DNA from 2 places in the Streptomyces sp. NPDC031121 genome. Region 2 is predicted to be linked to the other one. Evidence: riboswitches for the same ligand, from Rfam matches in the RefSeq annotation. Region 2 holds a riboswitch; the other holds the start of a gene.
The links. A riboswitch is a leader RNA that binds a small molecule or an ion and turns the genes downstream of it on or off. The one in region 2 is predicted to bind cobalamin.

Region 1: linked by a shared signal. The riboswitch ahead of ACZ462_RS02020 (ribonucleoside-diphosphate reductase subunit alpha) and the one ahead of ACZ462_RS24845 (ABC transporter substrate-binding protein) in region 2 are both predicted to bind cobalamin.

The regions. Positions count from the first base shown of each region.
Region 1 is NZ_JBVIGV010000001.1:420,920-428,600, forward strand. It holds gene ACZ462_RS02010 (helix-turn-helix domain-containing protein) at 1-263, opposite strand, end outside; gene ACZ462_RS02015 (ribonucleotide-diphosphate reductase subunit beta) at 367-1,374, opposite strand; gene ACZ462_RS02020 (ribonucleoside-diphosphate reductase subunit alpha) at 1,433-3,835, opposite strand; cobalamin riboswitch at 3,984-4,106, opposite strand; gene ACZ462_RS02025 (Uma2 family endonuclease) at 4,315-4,899, shown strand; gene ACZ462_RS02030 (YbdD/YjiX family protein) at 4,967-5,167, opposite strand; gene ACZ462_RS02035 (carbon starvation CstA family protein) at 5,164-7,317, opposite strand; gene ACZ462_RS02040 (GntR family transcriptional regulator) at 7,509-7,681, opposite strand, start outside.
Region 2 is NZ_JBVIGV010000013.1:209,802-217,482, reverse strand. It holds gene ACZ462_RS24870 (Hsp20/alpha crystallin family protein) at 1-277, opposite strand, end outside; gene ACZ462_RS24865 (hypothetical protein) at 501-680, opposite strand; gene ACZ462_RS24860 (hypothetical protein) at 917-1,768, opposite strand; gene ACZ462_RS24855 (ABC transporter ATP-binding protein) at 1,985-2,770, opposite strand; gene ACZ462_RS24850 (FecCD family ABC transporter permease) at 2,767-3,897, opposite strand; gene ACZ462_RS24845 (ABC transporter substrate-binding protein) at 3,894-4,943, opposite strand; cobalamin riboswitch at 4,974-5,151, opposite strand; gene ACZ462_RS24840 (cold-shock protein) at 5,497-5,700, shown strand; gene ACZ462_RS24835 (hypothetical protein) at 5,775-5,999, shown strand; gene ACZ462_RS24830 (alpha/beta hydrolase) at 6,036-7,310, opposite strand.

The DNA.
Region 1 (7,681 bases), on a different contig from region 2:
TCGGGGTACGTGCGCGTGGCGGCGCCGCGGTCGGCGGGGACGCAGATCAGGTCCGCCTCCTCCAGGCGCTCCACCCCGTGCGGGGCGACCACGTCGAAGTGCCCGTCGCCGGCGGGGGTGCGGCGCCCGTCCACCGCGCAGACGGCGAAGTCGAATGCCGGCAGCCCCTCCGCGCTGCGGTCGATGCCGAACACCTCGCAGAAGATGCCCAGCTCGAAGGGGGCCACCCCCGGCAACAGCGCCACCGCCACGTTCTTCAGCATGACCACAGTGTGCCCGCCGAACGCCGATCGGCCGGCCGCTGCACGAGGCAGCCGCCGGCCGGTCCGGTGGTGGTGCGGGAGCGGCCGCGGGGGCCGCAGCCGGCTAGAAGTCCTCGTCCAGGTCGACGGTGCCCTCGACCGCGACCTGGTACGCCGACGGGCGGCGCTCGAAGAAGTTCGTCAGCTCCTGCACGCCCTGGAGCTCCATGAACGAGAACGGGTTCTGCGAGCCGTACACCGGCGGGAAGCCGAGGCGCACCAGGCGCTGGTCGGCGACGCACTCCAGGTACTCGCGCATCGACTCGGTGTTCATGCCGGGCAGGCCGTCGCCGCACAGGTCGCGGCCGAACTGGAGCTCTGCCTCGACGGCCTCCTTCAGCATGTCCGTGACCTGCTGCTGGAGGGCGTCGTCGAACAGCTCCGGTTCCTCCTTGCGGACCGTGTCCACGACCTCGAACGCGAAGTTCATGTGCATGGTCTCGTCGCGGAAGACCCAGTTCGTGCCGGTCGCCAGGCCGTGCAGCAGGCCGCGCGAGCGGAACCAGTACACGTACGCGAAGGCGCCGTAGAAGAACAGGCCCTCGATGCACGCGGCGAAGCAGATCAGGTTCAGCAGGAAGCGGCGGCGGTCGGCCTGCGTCTCCAGCCGGTCGATCTTCTCGACCGAGTCCATCCACTTGAAGCAGAACTGGGCCTTCTCGCGGATGGAGGGGATGTTCTCCACCGCGGCGAAGGCGGCCGCGCGGTCGTCCGGATCGGGCAGGTAGGTGTCGAGCAGCGTCAGGTAGAACTGGACGTGCACGGCCTCCTCGAACAGCTGGCGCGACAGGTACAGGCGCGCCTCCGGGGAGTTGATGTGCTTGTACAGCGTCAGGACCAGGTTGTTCGCCACGATCGAGTCGCCCGTCGCGAAGAACGCGACCAGCCGGCCGATCATGTGCTGCTCGGCGGGCGTCAGCTTCGCCAGGTCGGCCACGTCCGAGTGGAGGTCGACCTCCTCCACCGTCCACGTGTTCTTGATCGCGTCCCGGTAGCGCTCGTAGAAGTCCGGGTAGCGCATCGGGCGGAGCGTCAGCTCGAAGCCGGGGTCGAGCAGGTTCTTGTCGGTCATAGCAGTCGGCGCGCGCGGCGCCGTCCTCCAGGAGTGGTGGTCGGGTGGCGGGAGGGGGCTACTGGCAGGCTTCGCAGGACTCGGGGTTCTCCAGCGAGCACGCCAGCGCCTCGGCGTCCACGGCCTGCGGCAGCGGGGTCGCGGCGGCCGGGACGGCGGTGCCCGAAGCGGCCCGGGCGATCTTCGTCGCCGGACGCGACCGCAGGTAGTAGGTCGTCTTCAGACCCTGCTTCCAGGCGTACGCGTACATCGACGACAGCTTGCCGATGGTCGGCGTCTCCATGAACAGGTTCAGCGACTGCGACTGGTCCAGGTACGGGGTGCGGGCCGCCGCCATGTCGATCAGGCCGCGCTGCGGGATCTCCCACGCCGTCCGGTACAGCTCGCGGACGTCGGCCGGGATCCAGCCGAAGCCCTGCACCGAGCCCGACGAGTCGCGCAGCGCCTCGCGGGTCTGCGCGTCCCACACCCCGAGCTTCTTCAGGTCCTCGACCAGGTAGGCGTTGACCTGGAGGAACTCGCCCGACAGCGTCTCGCGCTTGAACAGGTTGGACACCTGCGGCTCGATGCACTCGTACACGCCCGCGATCGACGCGATCGTCGCCGTCGGCGCAATGGCCAGCAGCAGCGAGTTGCGCATGCCGGTCTCGGCGATCCGGGCGCGCAGCGCCTCCCAGCGCTCCGGCCAGGACCGCTCCGTGTCGTAGTGGTCGGGGTGCAGCACGCCCTGCGCCGTACGGGTCTCCGCCCACGCCGGGACGGGGCCGTGCTTCTCGGCGAGGTCGGCGGAGGCCTCGTACGCCGCGAGCATGATGCGCTCGGCGATCTTCGTGGACAGGGCCTTGGCCTCGGCGGAGTCGAAGGGCAGGCGCAGCTTGAAGAAGACGTCCTGCAGGCCCATCGCGCCCAGGCCCACGGGCCGCCACTTGGCGTTGGAGCGGCCGGCCTGCTCGGTCGGGTAGAAGTTGATGTCCACGACGCGGTCGAGGAAGGTCACGGCCGTGCGGACGGTCTCGTCCAGGCGCTCCCAGTCCATCTCGCCCGTCTCGGTGAGCACGAACGCGCCGAGGTTGACCGAGCCGAGGTTGCAGACGGCGGTCTCGCCGTCGTTGGTCACCTCGATGATCTCGGTGCACAGGTTGGAGGAGTGGACGACGGTGCCGGGCAGCGCGGTCTGGTTCGCGGTCCGGTTGGAGGCGTCCTTGAAGGTCATCCAGCCCTGGCCGGTCTGCGCGAGGGTGCGCATCATGCGGCCGTACAGCTCGCGGGCGGGCATGGTCTTCTTGGCGAGCCCGGCCTGCTCGGCCTTGGTGTAGGCGGCGTCGAACTCCTCGCCGTACAGGTCGACCAGCTCGGGGACGTCGGACGGGGAGAACAGCGACCACTCGCCGTCGGCGTTCACGCGGCGCATGAACTCGTCGGGGATCCAGTGCGCGAGGTTCAGGTTGTGCGTGCGGCGGGCGTCCTCGCCGGTGTTGTCGCGCAGCTCCAGGAACTCCTCGATGTCCGCGTGCCAGGTCTCCAGGTAGACGGCGGCGGCGCCCTTGCGGCGGCCGCCCTGGTTCACGGCGGCGACGGAGGCGTCGAGGGTCTTCAGGAACGGGACGATGCCGTTGGAGTGGCCGTTGGTGCCGCGGATCAGGGAGCCGCGGGCGCGGATGCGCGAGTACGACAGGCCGATGCCGCCGGCGTGCTTCGACAGGCGCGCCACCTGGTGGTAGCGGTCGTAGATCGAGTCGAGCTCGTCCAGCGGGGAGTCCAGCAGGTAGCAGGAGGACATCTGCGGGTGCCGGGTGCCGGAGTTGAAGAGCGTGGGGGAGGACGGCAGGTAGTCCAGGCGGCTCATCAGCCGGTACAGGGAGGCGACTTCCTCGACGGCGGCGGCGCTGTCGTCAGCGGCGAGGCCGCAGGCGACGCGCAGCATGAAGTGCTGCGGGGTCTCGATGACCCGGCGGGTGATCGGGTGGCGCAGCAGGTAGCGGCTGTGCAGGGTGCGCAGGCCGAAGAAGCCGAAGCGGTCGTCGGCGCCCTCGGCGAGGGTGTGCTCGACGAGCGCGTCGAGGCGGGCCGCGTGCAGGCGGACGAACTCGGCGGTGCGGTCGGCGATCAGGCCCTCGCGGTGGCCGACCTCGACGGAGGCGGAGAAGGACGTCGAGCCCTGGCTCGCGGCCTCCTCGGCGACGGCGACCGTCAGCAGCCGGGCGGCGAGCCGGGAGTACGCCGGGTCCTCCGAGATCAGGCCGGCGGCGGCCTCGGTGGCCAGCCCGCGCAGCTCGGCCTCGTCGGCGGCGGCGCTGCGGCCGCGGAGCGCGGCGGCGGCGACACGGCCCGGGTCGGTGTCGGCAAGGTCGGCGGTCAGCTCGGTGAGGGTGCGCAGCAGCGCGGCCCCGGGGCCCCCGGCCTCAGCTCCGTGGTCGGACGGGTCGGACTCGGCGCGCGGTGCGGAAGGCGCGATGGTCACGGGGGGAGCTCTCCCTCGCTCGGCTCCGGGACACCGGCGGTGCGGGCGCGAGCGGGCGCGCGCGGGCAGGGCCCGGCAAGGGGCGGCACCGCGCGTCGTCCGCAGGCCCTACCGCGAGGCCCGGACGTGGTCGGCACCCGGTTCGGTCGAGCCGGGCGCACTGTCGGCAGGTCGTCGGACTTCGGTGACACCGATGGGTGTACTTCATACCGTTGCGGGACAGTTCCGGATTCCCACCGGATTCCCCTGCGGCGACAGCGAGGATGAGCATACATGTGGTGGGCGCTCTCTGCGGGACCCCCTAGATGTTGTGTCCGCCTTCGCTGAGCGTGGCCTCACAGCTCCAGTCGGTAGGTGAGATCCACCGGGCGCCCCGCAACGCCGACTGTCGAAGTCCGGGCCGCCGGGTGTGCCGGACGCGGGCGGGTGGCCGGCGCTATCGTCAGGAGAACAGCACCATCGAGGAAGGCGAGCGAGGCGTGACCGTGATGACCGACCGGCCCCACATGCTGTCCGACGAATTCGAGGCCCTCGCGCGCATAGGCGCCCGGGAGATCGAGGGGCTGCGGCTGGAATTCATCGACGGTGTCATCAGGAGCAAGGCCATGCCGGACGGGGACCACGGGCGCATCATCCAGTGGCTCACGCGGATCTGTATCCAGCACCAGTCCGAACTCTGGCTGCACCAAGGCGTTGGGATCAAGGCGCAGGAGTACCGGACGGGGCGGGCGATCCCGGACGCCGTACTCGCACACGAGGACGCTTTTGTAGGGCAGGGTGACTGGGCCGACCCCGAACCGATCCTGATGGCCGTCGAGGTGACGTCCTGGGATTCGGACACGCATCGTCGTGACCATGTCGAGAAGCCCCGGGCCTATGCGGAGACGGGCATCCCTGTCTACCTGCTCATCGACAGGGCCAAGTGCGAGGTGTCCGTCTACAGCCAGCCGAACGGCCGCCGGTACGAGAGCGTTCACGTCGTACCGTACGGATCGGACATCGCTCTGCCCGAGCCCGTCGGCATCACCTTGCAGACCGAGCCGCTCAAGAACTGGGTGCGCTGAGGCCGTCTGAGGCGCAGGGGCCCCGCCGGATGGCGGGGCCCCTGTCCATGCGCCGGTGCGGCAGCCCTCAGCAGCAGCGGAAGCCGCCCCGGGGGTCCCCCTCGCGCGCGTCGGTGCGGGCGCGTTCGAAGGCGCGGCGGGTCATGACCTCGGCGTCCGGATCGTGGGAGCGGGCGTGCGCGACGTACCGGTCGTACGCCGCCTCGCCGGAGAACTCCCGTACGTAGAACCGCGCCTTCGCCAGGGCGCCGCGGACGCCGCCGCTCATGCCACCGGCTCCTTCACGCGGCCGCCGCCGGACTCCAGGCCGGCCGCGGCGAGTTCGGCCCGCTCCTCGCGCGTCGCGATGAGCCCGGCCGGGGCGACGATCTTCGACTCGGTCCACGGGACCTCCGAGAGCGTGGCCGACGCGGGGTCGCGGACGGCCTTGACGCAGGTCCGGAGCGCATCCAGGAGCACGATGAGGATCAGGAGGGCGAACAGCGCCGACAGCACCCCGTCCACCGTGGCGTTGGTGACGATGGTGTGCATCTCGTCCATGTTCTTGGCGGGCTTCAGCACCTGCCCGGCCTCGATGCCCTCCCGGTACTTCTCGCGCTGGGCGAAGAACCCGACCTTCACGTCGTCCGAGAAGATCTTCTGGTAGCTCGCGGTGAGGGTGACGGCCACGTCCCAGGCGAGCGGCACGCCGGTCACCCAGGCCCACTTGAGGCGGCCGGACTTCACCAGCAGCGTCGTGCAGACGGCCAGGGCCACCGCGGCGAGCAGCTGGTTCGCGATGCCGAACAGCGGGAAGAGCTGGTTGATGCCGCCCAGCGGGTCCTTCACGCCGACCCACAGGAAGTACCCCCAGGCGCCGACGACGAGCCCGCTCGCCAGCCACACGCCCGGCTTCCAGCTGACGTCCTTGAAGGACTTGTGCACGTTGCCGAGGGTGTCCTGGAGCATGAACCGGCCGACGCGGGTGCCCGCGTCGAGCGTGGTCAGGATGAACAGGGCCTCGAACATGATGGCGAAGTGGTACCAGAACGCCTTCATGGCGGTGCCGCCGACGACGGCCGAGAAGATCTCCGACATTCCGAGTGCGAACGTCGGCGCGCCGCCGGTGCGGGACAGCAGGCTGCTCTCCTCGACGTCCTTCGCGGCCTGGGCGAGGTACTCGGGCGAGACGGCGAAGCCGAAGTCCGCAACGGCCTGCGAGGCGCTCTGGACGGTGGTGCCGACGACGCCGGCGGGGGAGTTGACGGCGAAGAACAGACCGGGCTCGATGATCGTCGCGCAGATCATCGCCATGACGGCCACGAAGGACTCGGTGAGCATGGAGCCGTAGCCGATGACCCGGACCTGGGTCTCCTTCTGGATCATCTTCGGGGTGGTGCCGGAGGAGACCAGGGCGTGGAAGCCGGAGAGGGCGCCGCAGGCGATCGTGATGAAGACGAACGGGAACATCGACCCGGCGAAGACGGGGCCGTCGCCGCGGGAGGCGAACTCCGTGACGGACGGCATCCGCAGGGTCGGCATGGCGATGACGACGCCCAGGGCGAGCATCGCGATCGTGCCGATCTTCATGAAGGTGGAGAGGTAGTCGCGGGGCGCGAGCAGCATCCACACCGGCAGCACGGAGGCGACGAAGCCGTACGCGACCATCCAGATGATCAGCGTCTCCTTCTCCAGCGTGAAGGTCGACGCCAGCGAGGACTCGGCGACCCAGCCGCCCGCGACGATCGCGAGCAGCAGCAGGACGACGCCGATGACGGAGACCTCCGTGACCCGCCCGGGCCGCAGCACGCGCAGGTAGAAGCCCATGAAGAGGGCGATCGGGATGGTCATGCCGATGGAGAAGACGCCCCAGGGGGAGTGCGCGAGGGCGTTGACGATGACCAGCGCGAGCACCGCCAGCAGGATGATCATGATGGCGAACACGGCGACCAGGGCGGCGGCGCCGCCGACGGGGCCGATCTCGTCCCGGGCCATCTGCCCGAGCGAGCGCCCGTCGCGCCGGGTGGAGAAGAACAGGGTGACCATGTCCTGGACTGCGCCCGCGAAGATGACGCCGGCGACGATCCAGATGGTGCCGGGCAGGTACCCCATCTGCGCGGCGAGGACGGGGCCGACCAGGGGGCCGGCGCCGGCGACGGCCGCGAAGTGGTGGCCGAAGAGCACCCGGCGGTCGGTGGGGTGGAAGTCGACACCGTTGTCGAGGCGTTCGGCGGGGGTGGCCCGCGTCTTGTCGACCCTCAGGACGCGGTGGGCGATGAACCGCGCGTAGAAGCGGTAGCCGATCGCGTACGAGCCGAGCGCCGCGGCGAGCAGCCAGGCCGCGGAGACCTCCTCGCCGCGGGAGAGGGCGAGCACGGCCCAGCCGGCGGCCCCGACGAGGGCCACGAGCACCCACACGGCGATCGACTTCGGGGTCATGCGGCCCGATGCGGAGGGCGAGCCCGGGCTCGTGCCCGGACCCGCCTCGTGGTGTCGTGTCCCTTTTGCTTCCGGTTCCGTCATGATCCTCGTCCCCTCGTTGATCATCTGCGCGAGCGCAGGGAATCTACGGGGGCCGCCCGGTGTCCGTAAGCCCCCGTCCGCATAGCGGTACGAGAGTGAACTACGGATCAGACGGCGGGGCGCTGGAGTCGGGCGACGAACTTGTAACGATCTCCGCGGTAGACCGAGCGCACCCACTCCACGGGCTCGCCGTCGGCGTCCAGGGAGTGCCGGGAGAGCATCAGCATGGGCAGGCCGACGTCGGTGCCGAGCAGTCCGGCCTCGCGGGGGGTGGCCAGCG
Region 2 (7,681 bases):
GGGAGAAGACGCCGATGGGCCGCTCGGAGAGCTCCATCTGCGCCCGGTCCGACCGGGGCGCGGGCCGCCGCTCGGCCTTGACGGTGAGCATGTTCCGCTCGACGTCGATGTCGATCGCGTCCTTGCCGACGCCCGGGATGTCGAACGCGACCACGTACGCGTCGCCGTCGCGGTAGGCGTCCATCGGCATCACGGACGGCTTGGACCACGTGCCCTGGCCCGTGAGCTGCTGGGTGAGGCGGTCGATCTCACGGAAGGGGTCGGTGCGCATCAGCATGGGGACACCTCCTGGTTGCTCGGTAGCGGCTGCCAGTGCGCTTCGGCCCCTGTTGTAGCATGTCGTCGAAATGATGACAACACGGCGGTTCGCCGAATGGATGACATGGATGATGTCAGCGGGCTGGTGACGCACGGGACGTTGGATGAGGGTACTGACGCGCAGGCGCACGCGGCCGGTGGTGTCCGGCGGCCGCGTGCGTCCTGGTTGCGGGGTGGTCCGGTCAGTGCCGGTGCCTGAGGGCGTCCTTCCCCTTCTCCTTCGCCAGCCGGGCCTTCCCGCGGAGCTGCAGGGCACCGCCCTTCATGGTGGTGGACCTGTCGCCGAGCGCGTGCCCGACCTTCCGCATGGTCTTGCCGACGGCCTGCTCCGTCTTCGCCTTCATCTTCTCGCGGGCGCTCATGCCGGCCCCCTTCTCGTCGGGTCCCGTGCTCATCCCCGGCCCGTCCCGGTGCCCCGGCCGGCTTCCAGGAGCGGCTGCCGGTGGTGCGTCGCGGATCGCCTCGGTGAGCTCTTCGACCAGTGTTGCCGACAGGGGCGTCGGCCGCCCGGCGGGAACCCGTACGGCGAACGCGGGGTCGGGAGACCCGGATGCCCGCGGGCTCTCCGGCCGCGCGGAGCGGGTCCGCAAGCCGCGGGTCAGTGCGGCCGGCGGCCGAGGGCGCCGCGCAGGGTGGTCCCGTACCGGGTGCGCAGCCGCCGCAGCTCCCAGGCCGACAGGGCGGTGACCGAGAGGGGCGCGCCCGCGAGGAAGGCGAACCAGACGGCCTGCGGGGCGTTGACCGGAGGCCCGTCGACGGCCTGGAGCACCGACATCACCAGGACGACGACCGGGGAGAGCAGCGGCGGCAACACCTCGTGGACGTCGCCGGTCCGGAAGGCGTGGTGGACGCACAGCACCGAGGAGGCGAGGAGGAACGGCAGCAGGAAGAGGCTGCCCAGCTGGAACAGCAGGCCGAGGAGGAAGCCGACGTCGCCGGCGCCGGCGAAGAGCGGGTCCCGCAGGTCGGGGCGGAGCGCGAACCACTGGAGGCCGGCCGCCGCGATCAGGCAGCCCCACGCGGCGAGCGGGCCGCCGAGCCGCCGGCGGTAGCGGGCGCGCAGGGGAGGGCGGGCAGCCGCGAGGAAGGCCGCCACCGCGACGGGGCCCACGACCGCGAGCACCGCCGCACTGATCAGCAGGTCGGTGAGCCTGTCGTCGACGACGGCCTTGGCCTCCTCGCGCAGGGTGAACGCGTAGAACAGCCAGGCGGTGGCGGCCAGTCCGACACCGGTCCGGGCGAGCGCAACCCGGCGTATGACCGGGTCGGCGAGCCGGTCCGGCCGCCCGGGGCGGTGTACGCGGGCCGCGAGGGCGAAGGGGGCCGCGATGACGGTCACGCAGCCGTGGCGGCGGTCTCCCGGCCGGCCGGCGGGCATGCCGGGCCCCGCGCCCGCCGCCGGCCCCGGCCCCGCGCCCGTCCGCTGTCCGTACCCGCCCTGCCGTGCCACGTCCTTCTCCCGCCCCCGCCACCGTCAAGATCAACGGCAGACTGTACCGCCCCTTCCGGCCGGCGGTCCGAAGCGCCGGGGAGGCAGGGGGAATCGGCGCGGCGTGCGGTGACCGGATCCGGTGCTGCGGCCGCCATCCTCGCCGTCGCGGCCACGGGCCCGCGACGGCGGGCGGACCCGGCCGGCCGGGCCGAAGCCCGCGCCGGCGCCGCACGTTCACGGGCCGGACTGAACCGGCAGGAAGGTGACCTGCGGCGCCCCCGTCCGCGGGTGCACGGCGACCTCGCCCTCCACCCCGTACACCTCGGCCAGCAGCTCCGCGGTCAGCACCTCCGCCGGTGTGCCCGAGGCGGTCACCCCGCCGCCGCACAGCACGTAGAGCCGGTCGCAGTAGGAGGCGGCGAGGTTCAGGTCGTGCAGGGCCACCAGCACGGTCGCCGGCAGCCGCCGCAGCAGCCCGAGCACCTCCAACTGGTGCCGGATGTCGAGGTGGTTGGTCGGCTCGTCCAGGACCAGCAGAGACGGCTGCTGGGTCAGCGCCCGGGCGATGAGCACCCGCTGGCGCTCGCCCCCGGACAGCTGCCCGAACGGGCGCTCCGCCAGCCCGGCCGCGTCCACCGCCTCCAGCGCCCGGGCGATCAGGCGGGCGTCCTCGGCGGTGTCGGCGTCCAGCAGCCGCTTGTGCGGGGTGCGGCCCATGGCGACCACCTCCCGCACCGTCATCTCGAAGTCGCCGCCGGGCTCCTGCACCACCGCGGCGACGGTGCGGGCGAGTTCCCGCACCGGCAGCGCCCAGGCGTCGGAGCCGTCCACCAGCACCTGCCCGGCCCGGGGGCGCAGCACCCGGTAGACGGAGCGCAGCAGGCTGGACTTGCCGCTGCCGTTCGGCCCGACCAGGCCGACCACCTCGCCGGGCCGGGCCGTCAGTGACACCTCCCGCACCAGCCGGTGCGCGCCGGCGGTGAGGGTGAGCCGCTCCACAGCCAGATCGGTCGCGTTCATGCCGCCCCCCGGGCGTCCCGGCGGCGGGCGTCCCGCCGCATCAGCCACAGGAAGAACGGGCCCCCGCACAGGGCCGTCAGCACGCCGACGGGAATCTCCATCGGTGCGGCGACGGTGCGGGCGGCGATGTCCGCCCAGACCAGGAACACCGCGCCGGCCAGCGCCGCCGTCGGCAGGACCCTGCGGTGGTCGCTGCCGACGAACAGCCGGACGGTGTGCGGCAGGATCAGGCCGACGAACCCGATGGGGCCGGCGGCCGCCACCAGCACCCCGGTGACCAGCGAGAGCAGGACGAACATGCGGGCCCGGAAGCGGGCCACGTCCAGCCCCATGGTGGTCGCCGGCTCCTCGCCGGTCAGCAGCAGGTTCAGCGGCCTGGCCTGGACGAGGAGTACGGCGGTGCCGAGCAGCAGTGCGGCGGCGGGCAGCCACAGGGTGCTCCACTGCACGCCGCCGAGTCCGCCCAGCGTCCAGGCCAGGACCGTGCGGGCCTCGTTGCCGCGGCCGGCGGTCAGCAGCAGCAGGTCCATCACCGCGGTGAGCACCGACGCGAAGGCCACACCGGAGAGCACCAGGCGCACCGGCGTGATCCGGCCCCCGGCGCGCGCCGTGGTGTAGACGAGCAGCAGCGTCACGAGCGCGCCGGCGAAGGCGGCCAGCGACAGCGACACCGCGCCGAACAGCGTGAACCCGAAGACGATCACGGCGACCGCGCCGAGGGAGGCCCCGGAGGACACGCCCAGCAGGTACGGCTCCGCGAGCGGGTTCCGTACGAGGGCCTGCATCGCGGTGCCCACCACCGCGAGCCCGGCCCCGGTGACGGCGCCGAGCAGGACGCGCGGCGCGCGCACGTCCAGCACGATGTGCTCGCGGGCCCGCGACCACGCCGGCTCGGACCGGTCGGCGCCGAGGGCGTGGCCGACGATGCCCCAGACCTCGCCGGGCGGCACGTGCACCGAGCCGATGGCGAGTCCGGCGGTCACGGACAGGAGCAGCAGGACGCCCAGGCCCGCGAGGACGAGCGGGAACCGGGCCCGGCCGGTGCGCCGGGCCGGGGCGCGGCCGTCCTCCCCGGCCCGGCCGGCCGGGGCTTCCTCCCGCGGCCGGGCCGCGGCGGCGGCCGTCACCGGAAGCGCTCGGGGTGCAGGCCGCGGGCCAGGTCCTCGACCGCGTACGGCGGGCGCACGCCGACGAGGGTGGCGGTCAGCGGCACCACCACGAAGCGCTTGTTCCTGATCGCGGGAACGTCGGCGAGGGCGGGCTGGGAGAGCAGGAAGTCCTTCTTCTGCTGCACGCTGCCGGCGCCGGCGTAGTCGTAGATGGCGATGACCTCGGGCCTGCGCTCGACGACCTGCTCCCAGGAGACGTCGCCGAAGACCTCGCCGAGGTCGTCGAAGACGTTGCGCCCGCCGGCCAGCCTGATGATCTCGGTGCCGAGGCTCTTGCCGCCGGCGGTGAACGCCGCCTTGTCGCCGCTGTCGTAGACGAACACGGGCACGGCGGGGGCGCCCTCCACGGCCTTGCCGGTCTTCTCGATGCGGGCCCGCAGGTCGGCGACCAGGGCGTCGGCCCGGTCCCTGACGCCGAAGATGCCGCCGATGGTGCGGATCTCCTCGTAGGCGTCCTCCATGGACACCTGCTTCTTCCCGCAGTACTCGCGGTTGAGGTAGGTGTCGATGCCGGCGTCCGCGAACGCCTTGCGCGACCGTCCCTCCTTCTCCGCGAAGGCGCTGCCGTAGCCGCCGTACACGAAGTCGGGCTCGGCGTTGACGACGGTCTCGAAGGAGGGCTCCTTCGCCGCGAGCTGCTTGATGCCCTTGAAGTCCTGCTCGTGCTGCGGCAGGACGGGCGAGTCGGGGAAGGCGGTGCCCGCCATGCGGTCCTTCAGTCCGAGCGCCAGCATCAGCTCGGCCGGGTGCTGGTGGATGGTGACCGCCCGGGCGGGCGGCCTGTCGTAGGTGGTGCGGGTGCCGCAGTTGTCGACGGTGAGCGGGAAGCCCGCCGCCGGAGCGGCCGCGGGCCTGCCGTCCTCCCCGGCCGGATCGGTGCCGCCGCCGCAGCCGGCGGCCAGCACCGGGACCAGGGCGGCGGCCGCGGCCGCGCGCAGGGCGCGGCGGTGCGACGGGCGGCGGGACGGGGGGAGTTGCAGGGAGCCGGGCATGCCGACGTACACGTAGAGCCTCCTGGGGAGTCCGCGCTCCTCGGAACGGGCCCGCGACAGGCCAGTTTCCTGACTCCCGGATCGGCGTTCCCCCCGCCTTCCCACGCCGTGCGCGCAGTGGCTTCTGAGGGGCTGCTCCCCGGTCACAGTGGCGGGACCGTGCCGGACTTGCACCGGCTTCCTGTCTCCCGTCGCGGCGATGACCTGGAGATATTACATTCCGGTCACTTGGGCGTGAAGGGCGCACATGCCGGGGCTCGCGCCGGGGACGTGCGCCGCTGCGCCGCAACCCGCGCCGACGGGCCCGCCCGTTACCAGCGGCACCCCGACCGCGGCAAGCCGCTGCACGAAGTCCTCACCCGGCGGCGCCCGCCCCCGCCCCTCGGGAGGCGCGGCTCCCCACCCCGTCCGCCTCCCCCTCGGACGGCGCGCCCGCCCCCCGAAAGGACGCCCGGAGCGTGTGACCTGTCGGTGTGGCAGCCGCGCCGCGGGCGCCGTGCGCGGTAGGTCTGGGGGTCGCCGCCCGGAGCAGGGCGGCCGCCCGCAGTTCGCAGCAGGAGGCAAGATGGCCAAGGGCACGGTCAAGTGGTTCAGCGCGGAGAAGGGGTTCGGCTTCATCGCCCAGGACGGGGGAGGACCGGACGTCTTCGCCCACTACTCGGGAATCGCCGGAAACGGCTACCGCGAGCTCATGGAGGGCGAGCAGGTCAGCTTCGACATCACCCAGTCGGACCGGGGCCTTCAGGCGGAGAACATCATCCGCCACTGACGGCCCTCCGGTACCGGCGGCAGGTCTTCCTGGTCACAGCACTAGGCGGGGCGTTCCGTGGGTAGGGGCCTGCCGTGGACAGCGAGCACCGTGCCCTGCAAGCGGCCCGCCTCATCGAGGAGATCCTCCAGGCGGCGCACCGCGGCGACGACCGCCGCATCGACACCCTCCTCGCCCGCCTGGCCCAGGTCGGCAAGATCCGGGACCTCTTCGCCCTGCGCGAGCGGCTCTACGGGCTGCGGCCCGCCCTGCCGCCCGCCCGGCCCCCGGCGGCCCCCGGCGCGCTCCCCGCACGCTGAGCCGCCGGGGAGCCGGACCGGCCCCCGGCGCGCCGGTCAGGGGGCGCACTCCGTGTCGCGGGCGGGCAGTATGCCGTCCCGCAGGTAGTCGTTCGCCGCCTGACGGGCGCACGGGCCGTGCGGCGAGCCGAGGATCCCGTGCGTGCGGACGGGGACGGTCACCAGACGGGAGCCGCGCATCCTGCGGTGCATGCCCAGCCCGCCCTCGTACGGGGTGCGGGTGTCGCCGGCGGCCTGGAGCTGGAGGGCGGGCACGTCGTTGCGGATCTCCGGGAACCCCTCCCGCGGCCTCTCCCGCCAGAAGGCGCACGGCACGGGGCCGTTCACCAGCGGCCCGAACACCGGCTGTTCGGGGCGCGCCCGTTCGACGGCGCGCCGGTACCAGTCGGGGTCGCGCGGGGTCGTGACGTCGCCGCAGACGGTCGCCATGGCGGCGGAGAGGTCCGTGTCGGCCCCCGTGGCGCTCGGCCGCAGCAGGGCCGTCAGTACGGCGCGGAGGTCCTCGGAGGCCTCGACCGGCCGCCCCTCCGCCGCGTCGAGGAGTTGGCGCAGCGCGGCGGCGTACAGCGCGTTGTCGGCCTCGTCCATGCCGTACGCGTGCAGGACGAGCGGCAGTACGTGGTCGTCCACGTGGAAGCCGGCCACGGGTACGGGCCGCTCCGCCGCCTTCCGCACCAGGCCCTCGACGGTGGCGCGGACGGCCGCCGCGGTGGATCCGAGGCCGTGGCCGGGGTGCCGGGCGGCCCAGGCGGCGAAGTCGTCGAGCGCCCGCTCGCCGGCCGGGCCCATGGCCTGCTGTGCCCGCATCCAGTACGCGGCGGGGTCGGGCGCGCTGTCCAGCACCAGCCGGTCGACGCGTCCGGGGAACATCTGCGCGTACACCGCGCCGAGGACGGCGCCGTAGGACTGGCCGAAGAACGACGTCTTCCGCTCGCCCAGCACACTGCGGACGAGGTCCATGTCCCGGGCCGTGTTGCGGGTCGTCAGGTGCGGCAGTACGTCCGGGTGCTTCTTCCAGCAGGCGTCCGCGTCGGCCTTCGCCATCCGCAGGCCCTCCTCGAAGCCCGCCCGGTCCGCGCCCGCGGACCGCAGCCACGTCCCCCGCTCCAGCCCGCAGTCCAGCGGACTGCTGGCGCCGAGGCCGCGGGTGTCCATCCCGATGACGTCGTACGCCGCCGCGGTGTCGGGGGCCATCCAGGACCGCACGTCGGCCGGCACGGCGAGGCCCCGGGTGCCGGGCCCGCCCGGATTGGTCTGGAGGATGCCGCGGCGCTTCGCCGGGTCGGCGGCCCGGATCCGCGAGACCGCCATGCGGAGCGTGCGTCCGCGGGGGCGCGTAGTCCAGGGGCACGGTGACCGCCGTGCACTCCAGCCCTTCGGGGGCACGGTCGAGCCCGGGGCAGGCGGCCCAGGAGAGCGGCTGGCCGCGGAACCGCTCCAGGCCGTCGGCGGGGGCCGCCGAGGCGGCCGGGGCGGCGCCGGGTGCCGGTCCGGCGGCGAGGGAGAGGGCGAGGGCGGCGACGGCCGCGGGGCGCTTCATGGCCCTCACGCTAGGGACGGACCGGGCCGTCCCTCCATGGGGTGCGGCCCCCGCCGCGGGCTGCGGCGGGCCCCCCGCCGCCGGTGGGGTGAACCCCCGCATGGGGACCCGGCGGCGGGGCAGGCGGCGGAGGAGTCCGGAC